Regions from separate parts of the Cellulosimicrobium sp. Marseille-Q8652 genome, predicted to be linked through region 2. Evidence: predicted binding sites of a transcription regulator. Region 2 holds the regulator's gene; the other holds the start of a gene.
The links. Region 2 encodes HrcA, which represses chaperone genes, less so after heat shock. Its sites were predicted from a motif close to TTNGCACTCGNNNNNNNCGAGTGCNAA; they were not measured.
Positions count from the first base shown of each region.

Region 1: groES (co-chaperone GroES) is a predicted target of HrcA. The motif match lies at 10,652-10,678, and genes of this name have one in related genera.

Region 1 is NZ_CBCOPS010000001.1:366,146-382,231, forward strand. It holds gene ACWPWV_RS01580 (GNAT family acetyltransferase) at 1-181, opposite strand, end outside; gene ACWPWV_RS01585 (GuaB3 family IMP dehydrogenase-related protein) at 189-1,313, opposite strand; gene ACWPWV_RS01590 (exonuclease domain-containing protein) at 1,487-2,182, shown strand; gene ACWPWV_RS01595 (helix-turn-helix domain-containing protein) at 2,326-3,861, shown strand; gene ACWPWV_RS01600 (Rid family hydrolase) at 3,932-4,570, opposite strand; gene ACWPWV_RS01605 (flavin monoamine oxidase family protein) at 4,943-6,556, shown strand; gene guaB (IMP dehydrogenase) at 6,636-8,183, opposite strand; gene ACWPWV_RS01615 (MerR family transcriptional regulator) at 8,278-9,390, opposite strand; gene ACWPWV_RS01620 (WhiB family transcriptional regulator) at 9,733-10,023, shown strand; gene groES (co-chaperone GroES) at 10,206-10,502, opposite strand; gene ACWPWV_RS01630 (THUMP-like domain-containing protein) at 10,736-12,004, shown strand; gene ACWPWV_RS01635 (glutamate--cysteine ligase) at 12,009-13,145, shown strand; gene tsaD (tRNA (adenosine(37)-N6)-threonylcarbamoyltransferase complex transferase subunit TsaD) at 13,171-14,238, opposite strand; gene ACWPWV_RS01645 (malonic semialdehyde reductase) at 14,337-14,957, shown strand; gene ACWPWV_RS01650 (sulfurtransferase) at 14,962-15,810, opposite strand; gene rimI (ribosomal protein S18-alanine N-acetyltransferase) at 15,807-16,086, opposite strand, start outside.
Region 2 is NZ_CBCOPS010000002.1:849,830-862,932, reverse strand. It holds gene ACWPWV_RS13670 (PhoH family protein) at 1-802, opposite strand, end outside; gene ACWPWV_RS13665 (HIT domain-containing protein) at 930-1,280, opposite strand; gene ACWPWV_RS13660 (16S rRNA (uracil(1498)-N(3))-methyltransferase) at 1,345-2,145, opposite strand; gene dnaJ (molecular chaperone DnaJ) at 2,172-3,296, opposite strand; gene hrcA (heat-inducible transcriptional repressor HrcA) at 3,391-4,407, opposite strand; gene ACWPWV_RS13645 (MFS transporter) at 4,492-5,937, opposite strand; gene ACWPWV_RS13640 (DUF3097 domain-containing protein) at 6,054-6,914, shown strand; gene ACWPWV_RS13635 (hypothetical protein) at 6,990-7,955, opposite strand; gene ACWPWV_RS13630 (hypothetical protein) at 8,104-9,156, opposite strand; gene hemW (radical SAM family heme chaperone HemW) at 9,305-10,600, opposite strand; gene lepA (translation elongation factor 4) at 10,608-12,503, opposite strand; gene ACWPWV_RS13615 (type 1 glutamine amidotransferase domain-containing protein) at 12,717-13,103, shown strand, end outside.

The DNA of each region.
Region 1 (16,086 bases), on a different contig from region 2:
CCCGGTAGGGGTCGTTCCAGGGTCGCGTGAGGCCGCACGCCTGCCAGAGGGCGACGACCGCGTCCACGTCGGCGTCGGCGATCTCGGACACCGCGAGGCCCACCCGGGGGTCGGAGGCTGACGCCCCCGGGTCGGTCGGGCGGTCGAGCGGGACCGGCCCACCGACCCCGGGTGCGCTCACGGAGCGCTCAGCGCGGCTGGTAGGGCGAGACGACGACCTCGACGCGCTGGAACTCCTTGAGGTCGGAGTACCCGGTCGTGGCCATCGCGCGGCGCAGCGCGCCCACGAGGTTGAGCGTGCCGTCCGCCTGGCGGCCCGGGCCGAAGAGGATCTCCTCGAGCGTGCCGGCCGTGCCGACGCTCACGCGCTCACCGCGCGGGAGCTGCGGGTGGTGAGCCTCGGGCCCCCAGTGCCAGCCGCGACCGGGAGCCTCCTCGGCACGAGCGAGCGCCGCGCCGATCATCACGGCGTCGGCGCCGCACGCGACGGCCTTGACCAGGTCCCCCGAGCGGCCGACGCCGCCGTCGGCGATGACGTGGACGTACCGGCCGCCGGACTCGTCGAGGTAGTCCCGACGTGCGGCCGCGACGTCGGCCACCGCCGTCGCCATAGGTGCGTGGATGCCGAGCGAGACGCGGGTCGTGTGCGCCGCGCCGCCCCCGAACCCGACGAGGACGCCCGCCGCACCGGTGCGCATGAGGTGCAGCGCCGCGGTGTACGTCGACGCACCGCCGACGACGACCGGGACGTCGAGCTCGTAGATGAACCGCTTGAGGTTGAGCGGCTCGGCGACGCCCGACACGTGCTCCGCGGAGACCGTGGTGCCGCGGATGACGAACAGGTCGACGCCCGCGTCGACGACGGTCTGGTAGTGCTCCTGCGTGCGCTGCGGCGACAGGGCCCCGGCGACCGTCACCCCCGCCGCACGGATCTCCTTGAGCCGCTGCGTGATGAGGTCCGCCTTGATCGGCTCGGCGTAGATCTCCTGCATGCGCCGGGTCGCCGCGACGGGCTCGAGCTCCGCGATCTCCGCGAGGAGGGACTCCGGGTCGTCGTAGCGGGTCCACAGGCCCTCGAGGTCGAGGACGCCGAGACCGCCGTGCTGGCCGAGCGCGACCGCGGTGGCGGGGCTCATCACGGAGTCCATCGGGGCGGCGATGATCGGCAGCTCGAAGTGGTAGGCGTCGATCTGCCACCCCACCGAGACCTCCTCGGGGTCGCGCGTGCGCCGGGAGGGCACGACCGCGACGTCGTCGAAGGAGAACGCGCGCCGCCCGCGCTTGCCACGTCCGATCTCGATCTCGTTGCTCACCGGGCCAGCCTACCGGCGGCCCGGGCGGCCGGAGCGCCTGTCCGCGCCGTGTCCCGCCGACCCCTGTGGGTGGCCCCTGGGAGGGTGGCGCCACCGTCGGCCGGGCGACCGGGCGGCGGCCCACCGGCCACGCTCGGCCGGACGCAGGAGCGACGGGCACGGAGGCGGTACGGATGAGCTGGACGGCGGGGTCCCTCGTGGCCTTCGACACGGAGACCACGGGGCTCGACGTCGACGTCGAGCGCATCGTCACGGCCGCCCTGGTGCTGCGCGGCCCGACCGGGACCACGGTCCGCACGTGGCTCATCGATCCCGGCGTCGCGATCCCCGCCGACGCGACGGCGATCCACGGCATCGGCACGGCCCACGTCGTCGCGCACGGCGCCGACCCGCGCGAGGCCCTGGACGAGATCGCCTCGCTCCTCGTCGTCCACCAGCGGGCCGGCGTCCCCGTCGTCGCCTACAACGCGGCCTTCGACCTGACCCTGCTCGACGTCGAGCTCGTCCGGCACGGGCTGAGCACGCTCCCCGAGCGGCTCGGTCGTGCCGTCCGCCCCGTGCTCGACCCTCTCGTCCTCGACCGGGCGGCGGACCCGGACCGCGAGGGCAAGCGACGCCTGTCCGACCTGTGCCGGCACTACGGCGTGCGGGAGACCGGCGTCCTGCACACCGCGGACGTCGACGCGCTCGCGACGCTCTCCGTGCTCGACGCGCTCGTGGACGCGCACCCGCACCTGGCCGCCGCGTCCCTCGACGCGCTCCACGACCACCAGGTGGACGCGCACCGCCGCTGGGTGGACGAGCTCGACGACGAGCGGCGCGACCGTCCCTACGTCGGCGCCGGAGCCGACGGGCGCTGGCCCGTCTGAGGTCCGACCTGGGGCTTCACCGTCCCTGCATATCTCACGAGACGCATGGCGTCGTCGGCCTTTCCCGGACGAGTACCAGTGCACCCGCCACACCGCGGGTGCGGCGCTCCACAGATATCTCATCCATGAGTTATCGTCGCGGCATGACCATGATCGACGACGCACCCCTCACGCAGGTCGGCGCCCTCATCCGCGGCGCCCGCCAGAACCGTGGGCTGACCCAGTCGCAGCTCGCCGAGCGCCTCGGCACGAGCCAGAGTGCCGTGCACCGCATCGAGCAGGGCGCGCAGAACGTCAGCCTCGAGATGCTCAACCGCATCGGCGTCGCCCTCGGCTCCGAGATCATCAGCCTCGGCGGGCCCAAGCACTCGCACCTGCGCGTGCAGGGCGGCCACACCCTCTCGGGGACGATCGAGGTGAACTCCTCCAAGAACGGCGCCGTCGCGCTCCTGTGCGCCTCCCTGCTCAACCGTGGCCGCACGACGCTGCGCGGCGTCGCCCGGATCGTCGAGGTGGACCGCATCGTCGACGTGCTGCGGTCCATCGGGGTCGTGGCGACGTGGGCGGCGAACGGTCGCGACCTCGAGATCGTCGCGCCGGCCGCGCTCGACCTGTCGTCGATCGACGTCGAGGCCGCGCGCCGCACCCGCTCCATCATCATGTTCCTCGGTCCCCTGCTCGGGCTCCGCGACACCTTCGAGCTGCCCTACGCCGGCGGGTGCGACCTCGGCACCCGCACGGTCGAGCCGCACATGATCGCGCTGCGCCCGTTCGGCCTGTCCGTCACCGCGACCGGCGGCAACTACCACGCGACGGTCGCGTCGGCCGACGGCCGCGACCTGTCCGTGGTCCTCACCGAGCGCGGTGACACCGTCACCGAGAACGCGCTCATGGCCGCCGCGAGCCGCGACGGCGTGACGACGATCCGCAACGCGAGCCCCAACTACATGGTCCAGGACCTGTGCTTCTACCTCGAGCTCCTCGGGGTCCGGATCGACGGCATCGGCACGACGACGCTGCGCGTCCACGGGCGCACGGGGATCGACGTCGACGTCGAGTACGCGGTCTCCGAGGACCCCGTCGAGGCGATGAGCCTGCTCACCGCCGGGATCGTCACGGGGTCGGAGATCACCGTCGCGCGCGTGCCCGTCGAGTTCATGGAGATCGAGCTCGCGACGCTCGCCGAGATGGGCCAGCGCTACACCCTGAGCTCCGAGTACCTGTCGCGCAACGGTCGAACCCGGCTCGTCGACGTCACCGTCCACCCGAGCGAGCTGCGCGCCCCGATCGACAAGATCCACCCGATGCCGTTCCCCGGGCTCAACATCGACAACCTGCCGTTCTTCGCGGTGATCGCGGCCGGCGCGCACGGCACGACGCTCATCCACGACTGGGTGTACGAGGGCCGGGCGATCCACCTCACGGACCTCACGCGGCTCGGGGCCGACGTCCGGCTGCTCGACGCCCACCGTCTCCAGGTCACGGGCCCGACCCGCTGGTCCGGCGCCGAGGTGAGCTGCCCGCCGGCGCTGCGCCCCGCCGTCGTGATCCTGCTCGCGATGCTCGCGGCGAAGGGGACCTCGGTGCTGCGCGGCGTCGACATCATCGCGCGCGGCTACGAGCAGCTCACCGAGCGCCTGCGCGAGCTCGGCGCCCAGATCGAGGTCTTCCGGGACTGAGCGCCCGCCGAGCCGTGCGACGACAGGCGTGCTGCGGCCGGTCCCGGGGTCCCGGGGCCGGCCGCACGCGTCACTTCGGGTAGACCGCGTCGACCTCCACCTCGACCAGCCAGCCGTTGACCGGCAGGTTCTCGATCTCGAGCGCGAAGCGCGACGGCCGCGCGCCGTTGACGACCATCGGCTTCGTGGTCGCCGAGCCGAGCTGGACGTCCATCGTCGCGCCGGTGGCCAGGTTCGTGTTGGCGAAGAACTGGCGGTACGCCCGGTTCCAGCCGGCGAAGTCCATCTTCTCCGCACCGGCGGGGTTCTGGAGGAAGACCCGCATCGAGACGACGTCGTCGTAGGAGAGGCCGGCCTTCTCGAGGTTCTCGCCGATGCGCATGAGGACGTTGATGCCCTGCGCCTCCGTGATCGTCACGCCCGCCGGGAGCGTGCCCCCGGGGAAGACGTCGGTCGGGATGTACCGCGCCTCCACCGACGCGCCGGGCGTGGTGTTCATCGCGGACGGCCCGAGCCCGGACGACTTGTACCAGGAGACGTTCTTGCCGATCGCCACGCCGTCCGCGATCGAGGCCGTGTCGCCCGTGATGAACGAGTGGGCCTCGGTGGGCTTCGGCTGGAAGAGGCTGCCGGCGGCGACGGCGGTCCCGGGCACCGCGACGGCGGCGGTGAGGGCGACGGCGAGGACGACCTTCGTGCGGTTCTTCATGAGTGCCTCCAGGAAGAGATGACGGGCGCCGCCCTGGCGCCCGACGTGGCGGGGCGAGCCCCGGCCGGAGCCGCGACCGTAGCGACCGGGCGTTTCGCCGCCGTGACGCGCGCGTGTCGGGCGGGTACGTGCGCCGGCCGCGGGCGCGCCAGGAGCCCGCGCCACGGCGCGCCGCACGTGGTCGTGCTTTTCCCGGCACGAAACGAGACGTTTACGAGGTCCGTGCGGCGTTGACCGGCGCGAAACGCGCCGGACCCACGGTGGCGACGCGACGTCCTTAACGTCAGCGACGGTGCTGACGGCGGCACCCGGCATCGAAGGGCCGGGACCGCCGTCCGTCAGGCCTTTCCCCCCACGAGAGGTCCGAGCCACATGGTCACAGACGAGAGCACGACCGGCGTCTCCCGGCGCAACTTCCTCCAGGCGGTCGGCGCCACCTCCGGAGCCGGCGTCATGTTCGCCACGATGGGAGCCGTCGGGCTCGCCCCCACGGCGGCGGCGCAGCCGAGGAACGAGTCCTGGATCGCCCCGACGAAGAGCGACTTCACCCTGACGGGCCGTTCGGCCAAGAAGGTCGTCGTCGTCGGAGCGGGTCCGGCGGGCCTGGCGTCGGCGTACGAGCTCCAGAAGGCCGGCTACAAGGTCACCGTCCTCGAGGCGCGCCACCGCGCGGGCGGGCGGACGCTGACCATCCGCGGCGGGGACTCCGAGACCGACGTCAACGGGGTCACGCAGACGGCCCGTTTCGACAAGAACATCTACATGAACGCCGGTGCCGGCCGCATCGCGCAGTGGATGGTCACGATGGACTACCTGCGCGAGCTGGGCGTGCCCTACGAGGTCTTCACCAACGCGAACGCCGACGCGTACCTCTACAACGAGCGCACCGGCGCCACGCCGGGCAACCCCGTCCGGTACCGGACCGCGAAGGCCGACGTCTTCGGGTACACCTCCGAGCTCCTCACGTACGCCACCGACCAGGGTGCGCTGGACCAGAGGCTGACCGCGGCCGACAAGGAGAACCTGCGCGCGTTCCTGCGCAGCTGGGGGTCACTCAAGGCGGACGGGACCTACCAGGGCGGCAACAACCGCGGCTACTCCGTCTACCCGTCCGCGTGGAACGAGCACGGCACGCCGCTGCCCGGTCCTGGCAGCGTCTCGGAGGTCCTCGGTTCGCGGATGGGCATGTACTTCCCGTTCGAGATCAACTGGGAGCAGTCGATGCTCATGTTCCAGCCCAAGGGCGGCATGGACACGACGTTCGACTACTTCGTCCGGGCCATCGGCAAGCAGAACGTGCTCCTCAACTCCCCCGTCACGGCCGTGGAGAACACCACCGGCGGCGTCCGGGTCACGTACACCGCGCACAACGGGAAGGCCCGCCAGATCGACGCCGACTTCGCGGTCGTCTCGGCGCCCGCGGGCCTCATGCGCCGCTGGCAGACGAACTGGGGACCCGACATCGACGCGGCGCTCGGCGAGTTCGCCGTCGGGGCGCCGGCGGGCAAGATCGGGCTGCAGTACCGGTCGCGCTTCTGGGAGGACGACCACCGGATCTTCGGCGGCATCACCGAGACCGACATGGACCTCGCCCACGTCTGGTACCCGTCCTACGGGTACGGCGAGCGCAAGGGCCTCGTCGTCGGCTACTACAACACCGGCACGAACGCCCGCGCCTACGGCGACATGGCACCGAGGCAGCGCGAGCTGCGGGCCGTCGAGCAGGGCGTCAAGATCCACGGCGAGAAGTACCGGACCGAGCTCGAGAGCTCGTTCTCCATCGCGTGGCACAAGGTGCCCTACATCGAGGGGGCGTGGGCCTACCCGAACACGCAGTCGTCGCGCTTCAAGCAGCTCCAGCAGGGCGCGGGGAACGTCTACTTCGCGGGCGACTGGATGTCGGAGATCTCGGCGTGGCAGCACGGTGCGTTCTGGGCCGCGCGGTACGCCGTCCAGGCGCTCCACACGCGCGTCATGACGTCCTGACGTCGCCGTCGGCCGTCGTCCGCTCCGTCACGACGACGGGGCGGACGCCGTCCGACCGCTCCGCTGTCCGACGTGAGGCTCAGAAGCCCGAGTAGTTCGGCGCCTCGGCCGTGATCTGCACGTCGTGCGGGTGGCTCTCCTTGAGCGACGCGGACGTGATCCGGATGAAGCGCCCCTTCTCCTGCAGCTCGGGGACGGTGCGCGCACCGACGTAGAACATCGTCTGGTGCAGGCCGCCCACGAGCTGGTGCGACACGGCCTGGAGCGTGCCCTTGTACGGGACCTGACCCTCGATGCCCTCGGGGACGATCATGTCGTCGCTCGTGACCTCGGCCTGGAAGTACCGGTCCTTGGAGTAGGACTTCTTGCCGCGCGACGACATCGCGCCCATCGAGCCCATGCCGCGGTAGGCCTTGTACTGCTTGCCGTGGACGAGGATCGTCTCGCCCGGCGACTCCTCGGTCCCGGCGAGCATCGAGCCGAGCATCACGGTCTCGGCGCCGGCGACGATCGCCTTGCCGATCTCGCCCGAGTGGCGCATGCCGCCGTCGGCGATCACGGGGACGCCCGCGGGCCGGGCGGCGAGCGAGGCCTCGTAGACGGCCGTGACCTGCGGGACGCCCACGCCCGTGACGATGCGCGTGGTGCAGATCGACCCCGGACCGACACCCACCTTGACGGCGTCCGCGCCGGCGTCGACGAACGCCTGGGCGCCCTCGCGCGTCGCGACGTTGCCGCCGATCACCTGGACGTCCCGCGTGGCGGGGTCCGTCTTGAGGCGCCGGACCATGTCGATGAGCATCCGGACGTTGCCGTGCGCGGTGTCGGCGACGAGGACGTCGACGCCCGCCTCGATGAGGGTGGTCGCGCGCTGCCACGCGTCGCCGAAGTAGCCGATCGCCGCACCGACGAGGAGACGCCCCTGGCCGTCCTTCGACGCGTTGGGGAACTGCTCGGACTTCACGAAGTCCTTGACCGTGATGAGACCGGTGAGGTGCCCGTCGGCGTCGACGAGCGGGAGCCGCTCGATCTTGTGCTTGCGCAGCAGCGCGGTCGCGTCCTCGCGCGAGATGCCCGACGGACCGGTGATGAGGGGCTGCCGCGTCATGACCTCGTCGACCTTCGTCGTCGCCCACTCGGCGACGGGCGTGAAGCGCAGGTCGCGGTTGGTGACCATCCCGACGAGGCGCTGCTGCGCGTCGAGCACCGGGAAGCCGGAGATGCGGTACTCCCCCGCCGTCCGGTCGAGCTCCTCGAGCGTCGCGTCGGGCCCGATCGTCACAGGGTTGGAGATGATGCCGGTCTGCGTCCGCTTCACCAGGTCCACCTGATACGCCTGGTCCTCGATGGACAGGTTGCGGTGCAGCACGCCGATGCCGCCCTGCCGCGCCATGGCGATCGCCATGCGGGACTCCGTGACCGTGTCCATGGCCGCCGACACGAGCGGGACGCGGATCGAGATCTCGCGCGTGAGGCGGGTCGTCGTGTCGATCTCCGACGGCGCCAGGTCCGAGTACCCCGGCTGCAGCAGCACGTCGTCGTACGTGAGGCCGAGGAAGCCGAACGGGTCGTGCCCGGGCGCGGGCGAGGGGGCGGGCGTGGAACCGGGGGCGGGCGAGGCGGTCACACCAGGATTCTACGCCGCACGCCCCCTCGGTATTCCCGTCGCGGGCGCGCCAGGGACGGGAACGGCGGCGCCCCGGGCCGGCAGGGCGCGGCGGTCAGCGCACCACGGCGAGGAGCTCGTGCAGCAGCCCCGGGAAGCTCCGGACGCGGTGCACCGTGGGCGCGAGCGGGAGGTCGGCCGCGACGTCGTCGCTGGGCAGTCCGACGAACACCGGGAGCCCGGGGTTCGCCTCGAACGTCGCGTGGACGATGCCGAGGTCGGGCCGCGTCTGCGTCGTCACCATCGCGACGGCGGCGGGCCGGACCATCGTCACGAGCTCGAGCGTGCGGTGGACGTTGGCCGGGCCGGTGACGATCCGCGCCATCGCGCCGTGCGAGCCGAGCGCGGCCGCGAGCGCGTGCGCGGCGAGGGGCAGCGGCTCGTCCGGCGCGGCGAACACGAGCACGATGCGTCGCATCCGGCTGGGGTGGTTGCGCGGGGGCCCGCCCGCGGCGACGATCGCGTCCTCGCGCGCCTGGGTGTACTCGCGCAGGGCCCCGAGCGTCGCGTTCGCGAGGACGACCTCGGGCACCTCGCCGGACGTGGCCAGGACCGTCCGCTCCGCGAGGCGCTCGAGCGCCGGCTCGACGAGGTCGGACCACCAGTCGGCCGGGTCGGTCCCCGTCGGGATGCGCAGCAGGCGGTCGCACGTGCGCTGGTCGTACGCGATGGCGGCGTCGACCGCGTCGGAGACCGTCACCGGCCGGGCGTCGCGCAGCCCGCCGAGCTGGGGAGCGGCGGGTTCGCGCTTGTCCCCGCCCGTGACGGCACGCAGGAAGGGCCGCGGCCCGGCGGTGCGGGGCACCGTCGCGACGGACGCCCGGTCGCCCGCGTCGTCCGGCTCGTCCGCGTCGTCGAGGTCGTCCTGGGCGCCGTCGGGGCTCTCCGCCGCCTCCAGGGCGACGTTCGCCCCCCGGTGGGCGGCGAGCTCGTCGCCGTCGGCCGCGAGGGCGTTCCGGGCGGCGTCGGCCGGCGCCACGCCCTCGAGCGTGAGGCGCCGCATGATGAACAGGCGCGCGACGTCGTCGTCGGTGTAGCGACGGTGCGAACCTGCCTGGTGCTCGGAGGGGCCCAGCCCGTAGCGCCTGTCCCAGGTGCGCAGGGTCGCCGGAGCGACGCCGAGGCGTCGGGCGACGACGGCGACGGCGAGACCGGGACTGTGGGACATGGTCGGTCGGGCTCCCTCGGGGTCGGGGGCGGACCGCACGGAGGTCATGGATCGATTCTGCCGATCACGACCAGGTCCCGCCACTCGCCGGACCCCACCTCGACCACACCGTGACCTCGTTCGCGTCGCGCGCTGTGCAGCACTTGTTCAGAGCGCGGACGAACGCGCCAGAGCGCCGAGGCATCGCGCCGCCGGCCGCTCCGGGCCCGTGGTCGCGCCCGCGTGGGCGGTCGCTGACGCGATGCTGGAGACATGTGCGGGGAGACCTCGCCACGACCTGCGGATTCACGAGATCGACACAGGGACTTGAACAACCCCTGCAACGCTTGTAGGTTGTTCGCCATGGCAGAGATCTCGAGGCTCCCCGGACCGGTGATGGAACTCTGGGAATGGCAGTACCAGGGTTCGTGCCGCGATCAGGACGACACGCTGTTCTTCCACCCCGAGGGCGAGCGAGGCTCGACGCGGCGACGACGCGCGGAGGCCGCCAAGGCGATCTGCCACAGCTGCCCCGTGATGATGCAGTGCCGCGAGCAGTCGCTGCGCGTGCGCGAGCCCTACGGCGTGTGGGGCGGGCTGAGCGAGGACGAGCGCGCGGCGATCCTCGCCGGGTCCGCGCGCAAGACGGGCTGACACCAGACGGCTGACCGCTGCGGTCCGACGACGCACCGCAGCGGCACGGCAGACCGGTCGGTGCGCGCGCTCACCACGAGCGCGCCGGCACGCCGCGGCGGGTGGGGCGACCCGTCGGCGGCACGACAGGGCCCCGCGACCATGACGGTCGCGGGGCCCTGTGGCGTTCGGTGCCGGCTGGGTCAGCCGACGACCACGGCGAGGATGTCGCGCGCGGACAGGACGAGGTAGTCCTCGCCGCCGTACTTGACCTCGGTGCCGCCGTACTTGCTGTAGATGACCTTGTCGCCGACGGTCACGTCCAGGGGGACGCGGTTGCCGTTGTCGTCGACACGGCCCGGACCCACGGCCAGGACCTCGCCCTCCTGGGGCTTCTCCTTGGCGGTGTCCGGGATGACCAGGCCGGATGCGGTCGTGGTCTCGGCCTCGAGGGCCTTCACGACGATCCGGTCCTCGAGCGGCTTGATGGGGACCGACACGTCGGACCTCCCCTTTCGCTGTGAGAACTGCTGACGGTTGGGTCGAGCGCACCGTGGCTGGCCGTCGTCGCGGGTGCCGGCAGCCGGGTCGCTCGTCGGGTCGCCACCGTCGCTGACGGCGCCGACCCGTTGCCCAATCTAGGTCGCGGTTAGCACTCGGTCAAGGCGAGTGCCAGCGTGTCCCCACCGGCCCCCGGGCGCACCGGCCCGCACGTCCGTGGAAGGATCGACGCATGGACGCCGCCGCACTGTCGAAGCTGCTCAGCCCCGAGGGCTGGGCCCTGCTCGGCGCGCTGCCGCCCTACGACGAGCACCAGGCGCTCGTGCTGTCGGCGGGGCTGCGCGCGAAGGGCGTGGACCCCGACCTCGCGGCGGCGGCGCTCACGCAGTCGCGCCTGCGGGCGGCCGCGCGCGCCAAGTTCGGGGCGTTCGCCGACGGCATGCTCTTCACCCAGGCGGGCCTCGAGCAGGCCACCCGGCTCGTCGTCGCCGCCCGGCACGCGCAGCGGTACCTCGGGGCCGGTGTCACGAAGGTCGCCGACCTCACGTGCGGCATCGGGGCCGACTCGCTCGCCTTCGCCGGGACCGGCCTCCACGTTCTGGCGACGGACGTCGACGAGCTCACCGCGGCCCTCGCGACCGTGAACCTCCGCCACTTCCCCGAGGCGGAGGTGCGCCACGGCGACGGTCTCGCGCTCGACCTCGCGGCCGATGGTGTCGAGGGCGTCTACGCCGACCCCGCGCGGCGCACGCGCTCCGGGTCGAGGGTCTTCGACCCGCACGCCTACGCGCCGCCGCTCGACGCCGTGTGGGCCGTGCGCGACCGGGTCCCGGCCGTGGGGATCAAGGTCGGACCGGGCATCTCCCACAACGGACTGCCGGCCGACGCGGAGACCGAGTGGGTGTCGGTCGACGGCGACGTCGTGGAGGCCGCGCTGTGGTTCGGGCCGCTGGCCCCCGCGGGGCCGGGGCGCGCCGCGCTCGTCCTCACCACGCGGACCGACGCCGACGGGACCGAGCACACCGTCGCCCGGTCGCTCGCGCACCGGCCGGGCGACGAGGACGTCGCGCCCGAGGCGGGCGACGTCGGGCACTACCTGTACGAGCCGGACGGCGCGGTGATCCGGGCCGGCCTCGTGGGGCACGCCGCGGCCGAGCTCGAGGGGCGCCTCCTCGACCGGACCATCGCGTACGTCACGACGGACACGCCCGCCCCGGTGGGCGAGAACGGTCTCGCGGCCGGGCTCGCGCGCGGGTACCGGGTGCTCGACACGATGCCGTTCGGCCTCAAGCGGCTGCGCGCGTACCTGCGCGAGCGCGGCGTCGGGCGGCTCACGGTCAAGAAGCGCGGGACGGCCGTCACGCCCGAGCAGCTGCGCAAGCAGCTCGCGCTCACCGGGGACGCCGAGGCCACGGTGGTCCTGACGCGCGTCGGGGGGCAGCAGCGCGTGCTCGTCGTCGACCCCCTCGACCGGGTCACGACCACCGGGCGGGAGGGCTGAGGCCGTGGAGATCCCCTTCGCGCGCTCCGAGCGCTCGACCGTCGGTCTCGAGTGGGAGCTCGCGCTCGTCGACGCCGACTCCGGCGACCTCAGGCAGGTCGCGCGGACCGTGCTCGACGCCGTCCGCCCGGCGGGCGGCGGCGAGCACCCGTCGATCAAGCAGGAGCTCCTGCTCAACACCGTCGAGGTCGTCAGCGGGGTGCGCCGGACGGTCGGCGAGGCGGGCAGGGACCTCGAGCGCTCGATCGACGAGATCCGCGCCGTCACGGACCCGCTGCGCGTCGAGCTCATGTGCGCGGGCACGCACCCGTTCGCGCGCTGGGCGCAGCAGAAGGTCACGGACAAGCAGCGCTACACCACCCTGATCGACCGCACCCAGTGGTGGGGTCGGCAGATGCTCATCTACGGGGTCCACGTGCACGTCGGCATCGAGGACCGCGCCAAGGTGCTGCCGATCCAGCGCGCGATGCTGACGTGCTTCGCGCACCTGCAGTCGCTCTCGGCGAGCTCCCCCTTCTGGGGCGGCAAGGACACGGGGTACGCGTCGAACCGTGCGCTGATGTTCCAGCAGCTGCCCACCGCGGGCCTGCCCTTCCAGTTCGAGGCGTGGCCCGACCTCGAGGGCTACGTCGCCGACATGCTGCACACCGGGGTGATCGACGACTTCAGCGAGATCCGCTGGGACCTGCGCCCGGCGCCCCGGTTCGGCACGCTGGAGACCCGCATCTGCGACGGCACGACGAACGTCACGGAGCTCCTCGCCCTCGCCGCCCTGACCCACTGCCTCGTCGAGCACTTCTCGACGCTGCTCGACGAGGGCCGCGAGCTGCCCACGCTCCCCCCGTGGTTCGCGCAGGAGAACAAGTGGCGCTCGGCGCGCTACGGCATGGACGCGATCATCATCCTCGACCGTGCGGGGAACGAGGAGCTCGTCACCGACGCGGTGGCACGCCTCCTCGCCGAGCTCGAGCCCGTGGCCGCGCGGCTCGGGTGCCTCGACGAGCTCGACGGGGTCCGCACGATCCTGCGGCGCGGGGCGTCGTACCAGCGCCAGCGCGCCGTCGCCCGGCGCAACGGCGGCGAGCTGGACGCCGTCGTGCGGTCGCTGGTCGCCGAGATGCGGGCGGGCCGCCCGCTCTGATCCGTCCGCGGTGGCGGACGGCGGCTCAGACCGTGACGGTCGTCAGCGGCATGGACGAGTCGACGCCGATGTCGAGGCGCGACGGCGCGACGCCGGCCCGCACGACCGCGGACCCCAGCGCCGCGATCATCGCGCCGTTGTCCGTGCAGTACCGGATCGGCGGGATGCGCAGCTCGACGCCCGCCTCGGCGCAGCGCTTCGCCGCCATGTCGCGCAGCTGCGAGTTCGCCGAGAAGCCGCCCCCGACCACGAGGGTGTCGACGCCGTGCCGCTCGCACGCGGCGAGCGTCTTGGCCGTGAGGACGTCGGCGACGGACTCCGCGAAGGACGCCGCGACGTCGTGCACCGGGATCTCCAGCCCGGCGTCCTGCCGCGCCTCGACCCACCGCGCGACCGCCGTCTTGAGGCCCGAGAAGGAGAAGTCGTCGGCGTGCTTCTCCTGGTCCTTGCGCGCCGTGAGACCGCGCGGGAAACGGATCGCGGCGGGGTCGCCCTCGCGAGCGAGCCGGTCGATGTGCGGGCCGCCGGGGTACGGCAGGCCGAGGAGGCGCCCGACCTTGTCGAACGCCTCCCCCGCGGCGTCGTCGAGCGTCGAGCCGAGCTCGGTCACCGACGTCGCGACGTCGTCCACGAGCAGGAGCGAGCTGTGCCCGCCGGACACGACCAGGGCCATCACGCGCTCGGGGAAGGCACCGTGGACCAGCTCGTCGACGGCAGCGTGCCCGATGACGTGGTTGACCCCGTACAGGGGCTTGCCGAGCGCGAGGGCGAGCGCCTTCGCCGCGGACGCACCGATCGTCAGCGGGCCGACGAGCCCGGGTCCCGCCGTGACGGCGATCGCGTCGACCTCCGACAGGTCGACGTCGGCGGTGCCGAGCGTGCGCTCGAGCGTGGGGATCATCGCCTCGAGGTGGGCGCGCGAGGCGACCTCCGGGATGATGCCGCCGAACCGCGCGTGCTCGTCCATCGAGCTCGCGACCGTGTCGACCAGGAGCTCGCGACCGCGGACCAGGGCGACCCCGGTCTCGTCGCACGACGTCTCGATGCCGAGGACGAGCGGCTCGCCACCGTCCGTGGCCACAGGAGAGAGCATGGGTCCAGGGTAGTCGCGCGCGCGGACGTGGCCGGGCTGTCGCCCACGTCACACGCTCTGCCGGGAAGATGGTTGAAGAATTGACTGTTGCTCGGGGCATGAGCACCGAAACTCTTGCCCCCGCCGCCCTGCAGATCGACGACGCCACGGCCGACCGCCTCTTCCGCGAGGCCAGGACGGCGCGCGACTTCACCGCCGCCGAGGTGACCGACGAGCAGCTCGCCGCGGTCTACGACCTCGTCAAGTGGGGCCCGACCGCGATGAACACGCTGCCGCTGCGCGTGCTCGCGGTGCGCACGCCCGAGGCCCGGGAGCGCCTCGTCGCGCACATGGCCGACGGCAACAAGGAGCGCGTCGCGAACGCGCCGCTGTCCCTCGTCGTCGCGTACGACCCCGCCTTCCACGAGCACATGGACGTCCTGTTCCCCCACGTCCCCGGCATGCGCGAGAGCCTCGCCGGCGCGCCGGACGTCCGCGACGACATGGCCCGCACGAACGCCCTGCTCCAGGCCGGCTACCTCGTCGTCGGGCTGCGCGCCGCGGGCCTCGCGACCGGCCCGATGAACGGCATGGACCGCGACGGCATCGACGCGGAGTTCTTCGCCGACAGCGGGTGGAGGTCCCTCCTCGTCATCAACGTGGGCGTCGCCGACGGGCACGGCACCGCCTACCCGCGCTCCCCGCGGCTCGCGCCCGAGCAGGCGATCGCCGTCGTCTGAGCGACTACGCGCCCGGCCCGGTCTCGACGGGCCGGGCCGGGTCGTTCGACCACTGCGACCACGAGCCGGCGTAGAGCGCCGCGTCGGCCCCGATCGCCGCGAGCGCCGCGACCTCGTGCGCGGCGGTGACGCCGGAGCCGCAGTACACCCCGACCTCCGTGCCGGGCACGACCCCGAGGGCCGTGAACCGACCGCGCAGCGCCGCGTCGTCGAGGAACGTCCCGTCGCCACCGAGGTTCGCGGTCGTGGGCGCGCTCAGCGCGCCCGGGACGTGACCCGCGCGCGGGTCGACGGGTTCCACCTCGCCGCGGTACCGCTCCCCCGCCCGGGCGTCGAGCAGCACGCCCGCCGCCGCGAGGCCGGCCGCGCCGTCGGCGTCGAGGACCGGCAGCGCGCCCGGGGTGACGACGACGTCGCCCGGCTCCGCGCGCACCTCGCCCGCCTCGACCGGCAGCCCGGCGCGCTCCCACGCCGCGAGGCCGCCGTCGAGGAGACGCACGCCGTCGTGGCCCGCCCACCGCAGGAGCCACCACGCGCGAGCCGCCGACGTGCCCCCGACGGTGTCGTAGACGACGACGCCCCGGTCGCCGCGCACGCCCCAGCGCCGGGCCGCGTCCTGAAGGTCCTGCGGGTCGGGCAGAGGGTGGCGGCCCGCGGCGGGCGACGGCGGCGCGGCGAGCTCGGCCTCGAGGTCCACGAAGACGGCGCCGGGCACGTGGCCCGCGAGGTACCGGTCGCGCCCGTCGGTGACGCCGAGCGCCCACCGGACGTCGAGGACGACCGGAGGCCGCTCGGCGGCGAGCGCCGCCGCGAGGCCCCGCACGTCGACGAGGACCCGCTCCCGGGGCGTCACGCGAGGACGCTGCCCGCGTCCGACGCGGTGCCGTAGTCGGGGTCGTCGTCGCCCAGCGGGGTGAGCTCGAGCCGCATCGTGTACGCGTCGACGCCCTCGGGCTGGTAGTAGCGCTTCCGGATGCCGAGCTGCTCGAAGCCGTGCTTGGCGTACATCGCGAGCGCCACGTCGTTGTCGACCCGCACCTCGAGCAGCACCGCGTGCGCGCGCAGCTCGCGCGAGCGCGCGACGAGGGCGTCGAGGAGCGTCGAGCCGACGCCCTGGTGCTGGAACGCC
Region 2 (13,103 bases):
TGAGGAACATCTTCATCTGCTCGGACGTCGTGTTCTGCGCCTCGTCGAGGATGATGAACGAGTCGTTGAGCGAGCGGCCCCGCATGAAGGCCAGCGGCGCGACCTCGATCGTCCCGGCGTCGACGAGCTTGGGGATCGCGTCCGGGTCCATCATGTCGTGGAGCGCGTCGTAGAGCGGTCGCAGGTACGGGTCGATCTTCTCGGTGAGCGACCCGGGGAGGAAGCCCAGCCGCTCCCCCGCCTCGACGGCCGGGCGGGTGAGGATGATCCGGTTGACCTGCTTCGACTGCAGCGCCTGGACGGCCTTGGCCATCGCGAGGTACGTCTTGCCGGTGCCGGCGGGGCCGATGCCGAACGTGATGGTGTTCGCGTCGATCGCGTCGACGTAGCGCTTCTGGCCGACGGTCTTCGGCCGGATCGTCCGGCCGCGGCTCGACAGGATGTTGAACGTCAGCACCTCGGCGGGTCGCGACGCGGTCGCGGCCGTGAGCATCCGGATCGACCGGCGGACGACGTCCGCGGTGAGCTGGGTGCCGGCCTCCACGACCTCGACGAGCTCGTCGAGCAGGCGGGACGCGAGGGCGACGTCGCCGGCGGGGCCGGTCACGGCGATCTCGTTGCCGCGCACGTGCACGTCCACGGCGGGGAACCCGTCCTCGACGGCGCGGAGCACGGAGTCGCCGCTGCCGAGGAGCGCGACCATCGGGACGTGGCCCGGGATGACGATGCGGTGCTCGACCCGGTGCTCGGTGGTTCCTCCGTCCGGCGAGCCGGGTGCGGTGTCTCGTGGCAGGGATGTCATGAGCCGGCTTGCGCCGCTGCGCTCCTTCGTTCGGGCCGTGGTGGTCGTGCCGTCAGGCATCTCCATCGTACCGAGCGGCAGGAGCGCGCACACGCCGTCTCCGGCGGCGCCGTGGCGCGGGCGCGGATCAGGCGGGCGACCAGCCCAGCTCGGCGCCGGCGATGACGTGCCCGTGCACGTGGAACACGCTCTGCCCCGCGCGCGGGCCGGAGTTGAAGATCAGGCGGAACTGCCCGTCCGCGAGCTCGCCCGCCACCTGGTCCGCGAGCGCGACGACGTCGCTCAGCAGCTCGGGGTCGGCCGCGGCGAGCTGCGCGATGTCCCCGTGGTGGTCGCGCGGGACGACGAGCACGTGCACGGGCGCCTGCGGGTCGATGTCGCGGAACGCGATCGAGCGCTCGCTCGTCGCGACGACCGTCGCGGGGACCTCGCCCGCGACGATCCGGCAGAAGAGGCAGTCGGTGTCGGTGCTCGTCATGCGCCCGAGGCTAGCCCACGGCCTGGGCGTTCGCCCGGGACCTGCGGTGCCGTGCGCGCGGTGGTCAGCCGGGCTCGACGCCCCACCGTCCGAGCCGCTGCGCGAGGAGCGCGATGGCCACGGGGCCGGCCGTGGACGTGCGCAGGACGTGCGGTCCCAGCCGGGCCGCCACCGCCCCCGCGGCCGTCAGCGACTCGACCTCGCGCTCGGAGATGCCGCCCTCGGGCCCGACGACGACGAGCACCTGCGGGGGCTCGGCGCCTGCCGACGTCGCGCCGGCCGCGGGGTCCGGCAGCGGGACGTCGGCGAGCGCGGTCGTCGCCTCCTCGTGGAGGACGAGCACGAGCCCGCCCGCGGCGCGGACCTCCGCGGCGCGCACCGCGAGCCCGCGGGAGTCGAGGGCTTCCTCGACGTGCGGCAGGCGGGCCCGCCGAGCCTGCTTCGTCGCGGTGCGCACCGTCGCGAGCCAGCGCGCCCGCGACCTCGCCGCGCGCTCCCCGCGCCACACCACGACCGACCGTTCCGCCTGCCACGGCACGACGGCGTCGACGCCGACCTCGGTCGCGGCCTCGATGGCCATCTCGTCCCGGTCGCCCTTCGCGAGGGCCTGGACGAGCGTCACGACGACGTCGGGCGCCGGCTCGCGGTCGACCTCCTGGACGAGCAGCGTCACCGTGCCCGCCTCGGCGTCCTCGACCACGCAGCGCAGGCGGACGCCTGCGCCGTCGACGACGTCGACGCGCTCGCCGCGCGCCTTGCGCTGCACGACCCCGGCGTGGCGGCCCTCGGCGCCCTCGAGGACGTACCGGTCCCCGGGCGCGACGCGGTCGATGCCGGTCTCGGCGAGGAAGACGGGGGCGCTCATCGACGCGGCTCGCTCACGCGCACCGGTCAGCGTCCGGAGAGCTTGTCGCGCAGCCGCGAGAACACGCCCGGGTGCGCGGCGGACAGGCGCGGGTCGGGCCGCTCCTCCCCCCGCAGCGCCGCGAGCGAGCGCAGGAGCTGCTCCTGCTCCTCGTCGAGCGCCATGGGGACCTGGACCTCGATGTGGACGTTGAGGTCGCCGCGTCCCGCGCCGTGGAGGTGACCGACGCCGAGGCTCTTCAGCGTGACGATCTGGCCCGGCTGCGTGCCGGGACGCAGGTCGATCTCCTGCGGGCCGTCGAGGGTCTCGAGCTCCAGCACGGTGCCGAGCGCGGCCGCCGTCATGGGCACCTGGAGCGTGCAGTGCAGGTCGTCGCCGCGCCGCACGAACGTGTCGTGGTTGCGCTCGCGGATCTCGACGTAGAGGTCGCCGGCCGGACCGCCGGCGGGGCCGACCTCGCCCTGCGACGTGAGCTTGATCCGCGTGCCGGTGTCGACGCCCGCGGGGACGTTGACGGCGATCGTGCGCCGGCTGCGGACCCGGCCCTCGCCCGAGCACTCCGCGCACGGCTCCGGGATGACCGTGCCGAAGCCCTGGCACGCGGCGCACGGGGCGCTCGTCATGACCTGCCCGAGGAACGAGCGCGCGACGCGCTGGACCGTGCCACGACCGTGGCACACGTCGCACGTGCGCGGCGACGTCCCCGGGCGGCAGCACGAGCCGCCGCACGTCCCGCAGACGACCGCGGTGTCGACCTGGAGCTCGCGCTTGGCCCCGAAGGTCGCCTCGGCGAGGTCGATGTCGAGCCGCACGAGCGCGTCCTGGCCGCGGCGCGCGCGCGGGATGGGTCCCTGCTGCGCCTGGCCGCCGCCGAAGAAGGTCTCGAAGATGTCCTGGAAGCCGAACCCGCCGCCCATCGGGCCGCCGGCTCCGCCGCCCGGGGCGGTCGGGTCCACGCCGAGGTCGTACTGCTGGCGCTTCTCCGGGTTCGAGAGCACCTCGTAGGCGCGCGCGACGTCCTTGAACCGGTCGCCCGACTCCTCCCCCGCGACGTCGGGGTGCAGCTCGCGGGCGAGCTTGCGGTAGGCCTTCTTGATCTGGTCCGGGCTGGCGTCGCGGGCCACGCCGAGGACCTCGTAGTAGTCGCTCACACGTCACTCTCTGCTGGTGCCGGGCGCCGGGTGTCGGGCCCGAGGGGGTCGGTGGTCGTCGATCGTCGGTCGGTGGTCGTCGGTGCGCGGCCGGTCACGTGCCGAGCGCCCGCGACAGGTACCGGGCGACCGCACGGACGGCGGCGATCGTCCCGGGGTAGTCCATGCGCGTGGGACCGATGGAGCCGACCAGGGCGACCGTGTCCCCGTCGTTACCGTAGCCCGTCGTCACGACGGACGTCTCCACGAGTCCTTCCAGCCGGTTCTCGTGACCGATCCGGATGTTCACGCCGGACTCGGCCGCCATCTCCGTGAGCAGGCCGAGCAGCACGACCTGCTCCTCGAGCGCCTCGAGGACGGGTCGCAGCGCGTGCTCGAACCGCATGCCGGCACGCGCCAGGTTCGCCGTCCCGGCGAGGACGAGGCGCTCCTCGCTCTCCTCGGCGAGCGTCTGCGCGACGAGGTCGCCGACGGCCCGGACGAGCGGGGCGTCGTCGGGCTGGAACGTCTCCGCGACCTCCGCGAGACCCGGGATGAGGTCCGCGAGCCGCTTGCCGGCGGCCGCGGCGTTGAGCCGCGCGCGGGCCTCGGCGAGCGTGCCCTCGTCCGGGACGCTGCCGACCTCGAGGGTGCGCTGCTCCACGCGCCCCGTGTCCGTGATGATGACGACGAGCAGGCGCCCCTCGGCGACCGGCACGAGCTCGAGGTGACGCAGCCCGGAGCGGCGCAGCGACGGGTACTGGACGACGGCGACCTGGCCCGTCAGCTGCGCGAGCAGCCTCCCGGCGCGCGCGATGACGTCGTCGAGGTCGACGCCCTCGGACAGGAAGGTCTCGATCGCGCGCTTCTCGGGCGCGGAGAGCGGCTTGACGCCGGAGAGGCGGTCGACGAAGAGCCGGTAGCCCTTGTCCGTCGGGATGCGGCCCGCCGAGGTGTGCGGCTGCGCGATGTACCCGGCGTCCTCGAGCGCGGCCATGTCGTTGCGGATCGTGGCGGGCGAGACGCCCAGGCCGTGGCGCTCGGTGAGCACGCGCGACCCCACGGGCTCGCGCGTGAGGACATAGTCCTCGACGATCGCCCGCAGGACCTCCAGCCGGCGTTCCTCGCTCACGTCCACCTCCTGCGCACCCGCGTGCCGTCGCCCGGCGCTGCACGCGCCCGGGGGGTCGGCACTCTCACCCGTCGAGTGCTAATCCTACGCGGCCGACGCCCGGGTCGAGCCGTCCTCCGCTCCGCGCGAACGCAGGTCCACCAGACCGATGAGCAGCGCGACGCCCACGAGCCCGATGGTGACGAGCATCGCGTGCCCCGTCGCCCGGGCGGCGTCGGAGCCGGCGGCCAGCCCGCCGTAGTACACCGAGAGGATCACCGAGATGCCCACCGCGGACCCGATGCGCTGCCCCACCTGGATCATGCTCCCGGCGACGCCCCCGCTCGCGACGGGGACCTGGGCGAGCGCGAGCGTCTGGTTGGGCGCGATGACCATGCCGCTGCCCGTCCCCGCGACGAGGAGCGCGGCGGCGAGCGCCCAGCCGATCACGGCGGGCTCGTCGCCGAGCGTGCGCACGAGGAAGTCCGCGGCGACCATGCCGGCCAGGACGAGCACCAGGCCGAGGACGACCAGGCGGCGTCCGAGGCGCGCGACCGCGCGCCCGGCCAGCCAGGCGGAGACGCCGGAGGCCGCCGCGAACGGCATGCCGACGAGCCCCGACTGCAGGGGCGTGTACCCGACCTCGTCCTGCAGGTAGAGCGTGACGACGAGGAAGATCCCCGTGAAGCCCGCGAAGTAGGCCATGCCGAGCAGCGCACCGTTGCGGAACGAGGAGAGCCCGAGCACGTCCGGGTCGAGCACCGCGGCCCCGGTCCGCCGCTGGTACCTGCGCTCCCACACCAGCGCCACGACGCCCACCGCCGCACCGAGGGCGAGCCACCACCAGCGCGAGGGGTCGTCGCCGCGGCCCGTCGTCGTGACGAACGGCAGCATGACCGCGACCGTCACGACCGCGAGCAGGGTGAGCCCGACGAGGTCGAGACGCCGTGGACCGCGTCGACGCACGGGCGTCGGGACGAGACGCCACGCGAACGGCAGCAGCACGGCGATCACCGGGATGTTGACGAGGAAGATCCAGCGCCAGCCGTCGTCGGAGCCGGCGATCGCGAGGATGATGCCGCCGAGCAGGGGCCCGATCGCGGTCGAGACACCCACCGTGGCGCCGAACAGCCCGAACGCCCGCCCGCGCTCCGCGCCCCCGAAGAGCTCCTGGATCAGGCCCACGACCTGAGGGTTGAGCAGGCCGGCGCTCACGCCCTGGAGCAGGCGCGCGACGCCGAGCAGCTCGTCCGTGGGCGCGAGCCCGGACGCGAGGCTGAACACCGCGAAGCCGACCAGGCCGGCGATGAAGAGACGACGGCGCCCTCCGGCGTCGCCGAGCCGGCCCGCCGGGACCAGGGCGAGGCCGAACGCGAGCGTGTACCCGGCGACGATGAGCTGCAGCTGGCTCGGACCCGCCTCGAGCGAGTCCTCGATCGAGGGCAGGGCGACGTTGACGATGGACACGTCGAGCGTCGTGACGAACCCCACCGCGAGGCACACCGCCAGGACGTGCCAGCGGTGCCGCTCGCGCTCCGGGGTCTCGGTCACCGGTCCGTCGTACCACCCGGGGAGCCGGTCCGCCCGCCCGGCGGGACCGCGCGGCCCGGCACGCTCGCGCGTGTCGCAGGCCCGCGGGACGCTCCCCGCGAACCTAGGGTTGCGTCGTGCCTGCAGACCGCTACGGATCCGACGTCCTCGGGGGCCCCGCCACGCCCCACCACCGTGCGCGCCCCGTCTCGCGCCCCCAGGCGGCCGAGCGCGGCCTCGTCGTCGAGGAGGTGCAGACCGGCTGGGTCGGGGCGGTGGTCCGCGTCGAGAAGTCCGGCGGCATGCACGTCGTCGTCCTCGAGGACCGTGCGGGCCGCACGCGGACGTTCCCGCTCGGCCCGGGGTTCTGGGTCGATGGCGCGCCCGTCGTGCTGACGGCGCCCGTGACCTCGCGGGCGCCCGCCGCACCCGCACGGACCGCGTCCGGGTCGCGGGCGGTCGCCGGGCAGCGGGCCCGCGTCGCGCGCGGCAGCCGCATCTGGGTCGAGGGCAACCACGACGCCGAGCTCGTCGAGAAGGTGTGGGGCGACGACCTGCGCGTCGAGGGAGTCGTCGTCGAGCTGCTCGACGGCGTCGACAACCTCGCCGACGCGCTGGCCGACTTCCGCCCGACGCCGCAGCAGCGGGTCGGCGTCCTCGTCGACCACCTCGTGCCGGGGAGCAAGGAGCAGCGGATCGCCGACGCGGCCCTGCGCACCGTGCCCACGGGGACCGTCCTGGTGCTGGGCCACCCCTACGTCGACGTGTGGCAGGCCGTCAAGCCCGGGCGGGTCGGCCTCGACCGGTGGCCCGTGATCGAGCGCGGCACCGAGTGGAAGCGCGGGATCCTGCGCGAGCTCGGCTGGCCCGCCGGCTCCCAGGCCGACGTCGCGCGCGCGTGGCAGCGCATCCTCGGGACGGTACGGAGCTACGCCGACCTCGAGCCGTCGCTGCTCGGCCGGGTCGAGGAGCTCATCGACTTCGTCACCGCGCCCTGACCCGTCGGGGTGGCCCTCCAGCACGCCGCGGCCGGCACCCCGCAGGGCGCCGGCCGCGGCGGTGGACGACGTCGGTCAGGCGGGCACCTGCCCGGTCAGGCGGCGGTAGGCGAACGCGACGGCGACGTAGCTCAGCGGGATGGTGACGAACAGGCCGAGCCCGCACGGGATCGCGCCCAGGATGTTGATGCCGAGCAGCGCGAGCAGGAGCAGGAAGACCGACCCGAAGTTCTTCGCGACGACCGACCAGCTCGACCGGATCGCGGAGATGGCGTCCTGGCGCTGGTCGAGCGCGAAGTAGTACACGAACGCCGAGAAGATCGCCACGGCGATGCCCGGGAGGATGCACAGGAAGAGCCCGATCCCGGTGAGCAGCCCCACGATCAGCGCGGCGAGCAGGACGTTGACGACGTTCCCGATCCGGAAGAAGGCCGCGACGTCCGGCCGCCGGCCGGCCGACTCGTCGAGCGCGCCGCGCGTCAGGAACGCGGTGACGAGGTAGCTGATGACCGTCCCGACGACCGAGAGCACGACGCTCGTGACAGTGATCCCGCCGAGCGCCGCGAAGCTGGTGTCGTCGAAGTCGTACCCCTCCCGGAACTGGTCGAAGCTGCCGGTGACGAGGTTCCACGCCACGGTGACCGCGATGAGGATCAGCGCGACGAGGATCCACGGCAGCAGGTTGGACGTGACCTTGCGCCAGCCGTAGGAGATCGCCTCGCCGACGGAGAAGACGGGTCCTGCGTACCCGCCCGTGGGGTGCGCGGGCGGCGGGTACCCCGGTGCGGGGCCCGCCGAGGGCGGGTAGCCGGCCTCCGGGCCCGGCGTCGGCGGCGGGAAGGCCCCGGGCGGCGGGTAGCCGGCCTGCGCCCCGGCGACCGGCGGCGGGGAGCCCGCGGGGGGGGGGGGGGCCGGGCCGGCGCCCCGGGCCGCGGGGGCGGGGCCGGCCCGGGCGGCGGCGCCGGCCCCCGGCGCGTCGTCGGCACCCTCGGGGCCGTCGCGGCGGGGCTCGTCGCTGGGGTGGGCGGGATCCTGTGTCATGGGGTTGCCTCGTTCCGGCTCGGGACGGCGTCCTCGCTCCTACGATGACCGGTCCGGCCGCCGACCGCGCGCGGACGCGCCGCACGACCCCCGACGCGCGAGAGGGAGGCGCCGGCGGGCGCCTCCCTCTCGTCGTGCGAGCGCCCCGTCAGACGGGCTGCTCCTGGTTGAGCCGTCGGTAGACGTACGCGGTGGCGATCTGCGCGACGGGCAGCGCGACCAGCAGGCCGACGTAGCAGAGCAGCGAGCCGATGATCTGCGCGGCGTAGACCGCGAGGAACAGCAGCAGGACGGTCGCGAGGTTCCTGCTCACGACCGTGAAGCTCGCCTTGAACGCGTCGAGCACGCCGAGGTTCTTGTCGATGACGTAGAAGATCGTGAAGAGGGCGAAGAACGCGAAGACGATCCCTCCGACGATCGTGATGCTCAGGATGCCGATCGCCAGCCCCAGGAGCAGCGCGGCGAGGATCACGTTGCCGAGGTTGGGCAGGCGGAAGAAGTCGGCGTACTCGAGCTTCTTGCCGCGCGTGACGAGCAGCGAGACGTTGACGACGACGCCCTGGACGAGGAAGCCGAGCACGGCCATCACGGCGATGAAGGCGAAGAGGCCGAACCCGAAGACGAGGCCGCCCGAGGTGCTGATCTCGTTCGTCACGGGGTCGATGCTCGTCGCGGCCGTGCCGATCAGCAGCGCGTAGAACAGGATGCTCAGCACGGCCAGGGCGGCGACGTACGTCAGCACGCCGCCGATGATGACGCCCGCGTTCTGGGTGAACCTGTTCCAGCCGTAGGTGAACGCCTCGCCGATCTGCACGGGCTGGTCGACCTGCCCGTACGGCGACCCGGGCGGCGGGTAGCCGGGCTGCCCGTACGGCTGCCCCGGCGGCGGGTAGCCCGGCTGGCCGTACGGCTGTCCGGGCGGAGGCTGCTGGCCGTAGGCCTGTCCGGGCGGCGGCTGCTGGCCGTAGGCCTGTCCGGGCGGAGGCTGCTGGCCGTACGGGTTCCCCGGCGGCGGGTAGCCCGGCTGGCCGTACGGCTGGTCGGTGGCCGGCTGCGCCGGGGCGGTCGGGCCGTCCGCCGCGTACGGGTCCTGCGGCGCCTCGGGCTGCGCGGGGCCGGGCAGGTCGGGGGTCCCCGGCTCCGGCGGCACGCCCGGGTCGTTCTCGTCGCGCGGCGGGCCGCCGGCGCTCGTGTCGCTCATCGCGTCTCCTCGTTCGGTGCGTCGACCGCCGGTGCGCACGTCGCGCGTCGTGTGGAGGACTCGTGCCTTTCGCACCTTCCGGCGGCCGGGTACACCCTGTCGGGAATCCGTGACGTGCGCTAGAGGAAACGCCGGGTCCGTCGCCGCTTCACCCGGCCGTGAGCTCCCGGACCACCGTGTCGGCCAGCAGCCGTCCCCGCAGGGTGAGCTCGCCGCGGCCCGCGACGGCGGCGCGGCCGTCCAGGAGCCCGTTCGCGACGAGCCCCGCGACGGCGTGACGACCCGCCGGGGACAGGACCGACAGGTCGAGCCCCTCGCGCAGCCGCACCCGGAGCATGACCCGCTCGAGGTGGGCCTCGCCGTGCGTCAGGAGCTCTCGTCCTGCCGCGGGGCTCGAGCCCGCCTCGAGCAGCGCCGCGTAGCGGCGCGGGTGCTTCACGTTCCACCAGCGCACGCCCGTGCGACCGTCGGGCTGCGACGCGCCCGGGTGGGCCGCGACGTACGAGTGCGCGCCGGGGCCGATCCCCCACCAGTCGTCGCCGCGCCAGTAGGCGAGGTTGTGCCGGCAGCGGTCGGCGTCGGTGCGGGCCCAGTTGCTCACCTCGTACCAGCCGAGGCCCGCCGCGGTGAGCAGCTCGTCGGCGAGCTCGTACTTCGTCGCCTGGTCGTCCTCGCTCGGCAGGGCGAGGTCCCCCCGTCGCACCTGGGCGGCCATCTTCGTCCCGGGCTCGACGACGAGCGCGTACGCCGAGACGTGGTCCACACCCGTCGAGAGGGCGGTCTCGAGGCTCGTGCGCCAGTCGTCGACGCTCTCCCCCGGGGTGCCGTAGATGAGGTCGAGCGAGACCTTGAGCCCCGCCTCGGTCGCCCAGCGCACGACGTCGGGGATGCGCCGGGGGTCGTGCGTGCGCTCGAGGGTCGCGAGGACGTGCGGCACGGCGGACTGCATGCCGAACGACACGCGCGTGAACCCCGCGGCGGCCAGCTCGACGAGCGAACCCGGTGTGACCGAGTCGGGGTTCGCCTCGGTCGTGACCTCGGCGCCGTCCGCGAGGCCCCACGCCGCGCGGACGCCCGCGACGAGGCGGCCGAGGTCGCCCGCCGGGAGGAGGGTCGGGGTCCCGCCGCCGACGAACACCGTCGAGACCCGGCGCTCGGGGACGCGCGCGTCCCGCAGGACGCGGGCCGCGAGGTCGATCTCGCGCAGCGCCGTCGTCGCGTACGACGCCTGGCTCGCCCCGCCCCCGAGCTCGGACGCGGTGTAGGTGTTGAAGTCGCAGTACCCGCAGCGCACCGAGCAGAACGGGACGTGCAGGTAGACGCCGAACGCCCGCGCCGCCACGTCGTCCCCGGCGTCCGCCGCGTCGGGACCGGCGTCACCGACCCACGCGGGGAGGGCGCCGTCGTCGGGCACGGGCTCGCCGTCCGGGAGGGCCGGGCTCACCGCGACGTCACTTCTTCGTCTTGTCCTTCGTCTCCTTGCCGCCCACGCCGTCCGAGGAGAGCGCCGCGATGAAGGCGTCCTTCGGGACCTCGACGGACCCGATGTTCTTCATGCGCTTCTTGCCCTCCTTCTGCTTCTCGAGCAGCTTGCGCTTGCGGCTGATGTCACCGCCGTAGCACTTGGCGAGGACGTCCTTGCGCATGGCCCGCACCGTCTCGCGCGCGATGACCCGCGCGCCGACGGCCGCCTGGATCGGCACCTCGAACTGCTGGCGCGGGATGATCTCCTTGAGCTTGGCGGTCATCATCACGCCGTAGTCGTACGCCTTGTCCTTGTGCACGATCGCGCTGAACGCGTCCACCTGGTCGCCCTGGAGCAGGATGTCGACCTTGACGAGGTCGGCGACCTGCTCGCCCGAGGGCTCGTAGTCGAGCGACGCGTAGCCGCGCGTGCGGGACTTCAGCTGGTCGAAGAAGTCGAAGACGATCTCGGCGAGCGGGAGCGTGAAGCGCAGCTCGACGCGGTCCTCCGAGAGGTAGTCCATGCCGAGCATCTGCCCGCGCCGGTCGTTGCACAGCCCCATGACCGTGCCCACGAACTCGCTCGGCGCCAGGATGGTCGCGCGCACGACCGGCTCGCTGACCTCCTTGATCTTGCCGCCCGGGAACTCCGACGGGTTGGTCACCTTGACGACGCTGCCGTCCTCGAGCGTGACGTCGTAGACGACGTTCGGCGCGGTCGAGATGAGGTCGAGGTCGAACTCGCGCTCGAGGCGCTCGCGCACGATCTCCAGGTGCAGCAGGCCGAGGAACCCCACGCGGAAGCCGAACCCGAGCGCGACGGACGTCTCCGGCTCGTAGTTGAGGGCGGCGTCGTTGAGCTTGAGCTTGTCCAGGGCGTCGCGCAGCGTCGGGTAGTCCGAGCCGTCGACGGGGTACAGGCCGGAGAAGACCATCGGCTTCGGGTCCGAGTACCCGCCGAGGGCTTCGGTCGCGGGCTTCGCCGCGTTCGTCACCGTGTCGCCGACCTTCGACTGCCGGACGTCCTTCACCCCGGTGATGAGGTAGCCGACCTCGCCGACCCCGAGGCCCTTCGTGATGATGGGCTCGGGCGAGATGACGCCGATCTCGAGGAGCTCGTGCGTCGCGCGCGTCGACATCATGACGATGCGCTCGCGCGGGTTCAGGTTGCCGTCGATGACGCGCACGTAGGTGACGACGCCGCGGTACGTGTCGTAGACGGAGTCGAAGATCATCGCGCGGGCCGGGGCGTCGGCGTCGCCGACCGGGGCCGGGACGCGCTCGACGATCCGGTCGAGCAGCACCTCGACGCCCTCGCCCGTCTTGCCGGAGACCTTGAGGACGTCCGCGGGGTCGCCGCCGACGAGCCCCGCGATCTCCTCGGCGTACTTCTCGGGCTGCGCCGCCGGGAGGTCGATCTTGTTGAGGACCGGGATGATCTCGAGCTCGTTCTCCATCGCGAGGTAGAGGTTCGCGAGGGTCTGCGCCTCGATGCCCTGCGCCGCGTCGACGAGCAGCACCGCGCCCTCGCACGCCGCGAGCGAGCGTGAGACCTCGTACGTGAAGTCGACGTGCCCCGGGGTGTCGATCATGTTCAGCGCGTACGCCTGGTCGGCCCCCGACGCGTCGGCGCGCCCCCACGGCATGCGCACGGCCTGCGACTTGATGGTGATGCCGCGCTCGCGCTCGATGTCCATGCGGTCGAGGTACTGCGCACGCATCGCGCGGGGCTCGACGACGCCGGTGAGCTGCAGCATGCGGTCGGCGAGCGTCGACTTGCCGTGGTCGATGTGCGCGATGATGCAGAAGTTGCGGATCAGCTCGGGCGGCGTGGCCGCCGGCTGGATCCGGGTGCTCAGCTCGGCGCTGGGGATCGGGGACAACGCGGGTGCGCTCCTGTGACGTCGGCGAAGGCGTGGGCTCGGGCGGATGTGGGCCCGAATCTCGGTCGGCGGTCACGCCGGTGGTCCGGCGAGCCGACACGGACCTCCATTGTCCCACGCGTGCCCCCACCGGCGGGACGGACCGCCTCGCCCTGCGAGACCGCGGTCGCCGACCTAGCGTGGAAGGAGAACCCCCCACGAGAGGAGACCACCGTGCCCGCAACGGACCTGACCGGCCGCCGCGTGCTGGCGATCGTCACGAACTACGGCGTCGAGCAGGACGAGCTCGTCGTCCCGCTCGACCACCTGCGCGGCGAGGGCGCCCGCGTGGACGTCGCCGCCGTCTCCACCGACGACGTGCAGACGCTCGTGGGCGACAAGGACCCCGGCCGCTCGGTGACGCCGGAGCTCACGTTCGGGGACGTCGACGCCGCGTCCTACGACCTGCTCCTCGTCCCGGGGGGCACGCTCAACGCCGACTCCCTGCGCCTGGAGGACGAGGCGATGGAGATCGTGCGCGCCTTCACCACGGGCGGCAAGCCCGTCGCGGCGATCTGCCACGGGCCGTGGGCCCTGGTCGAGACGGCGGCGGTCGAGGGC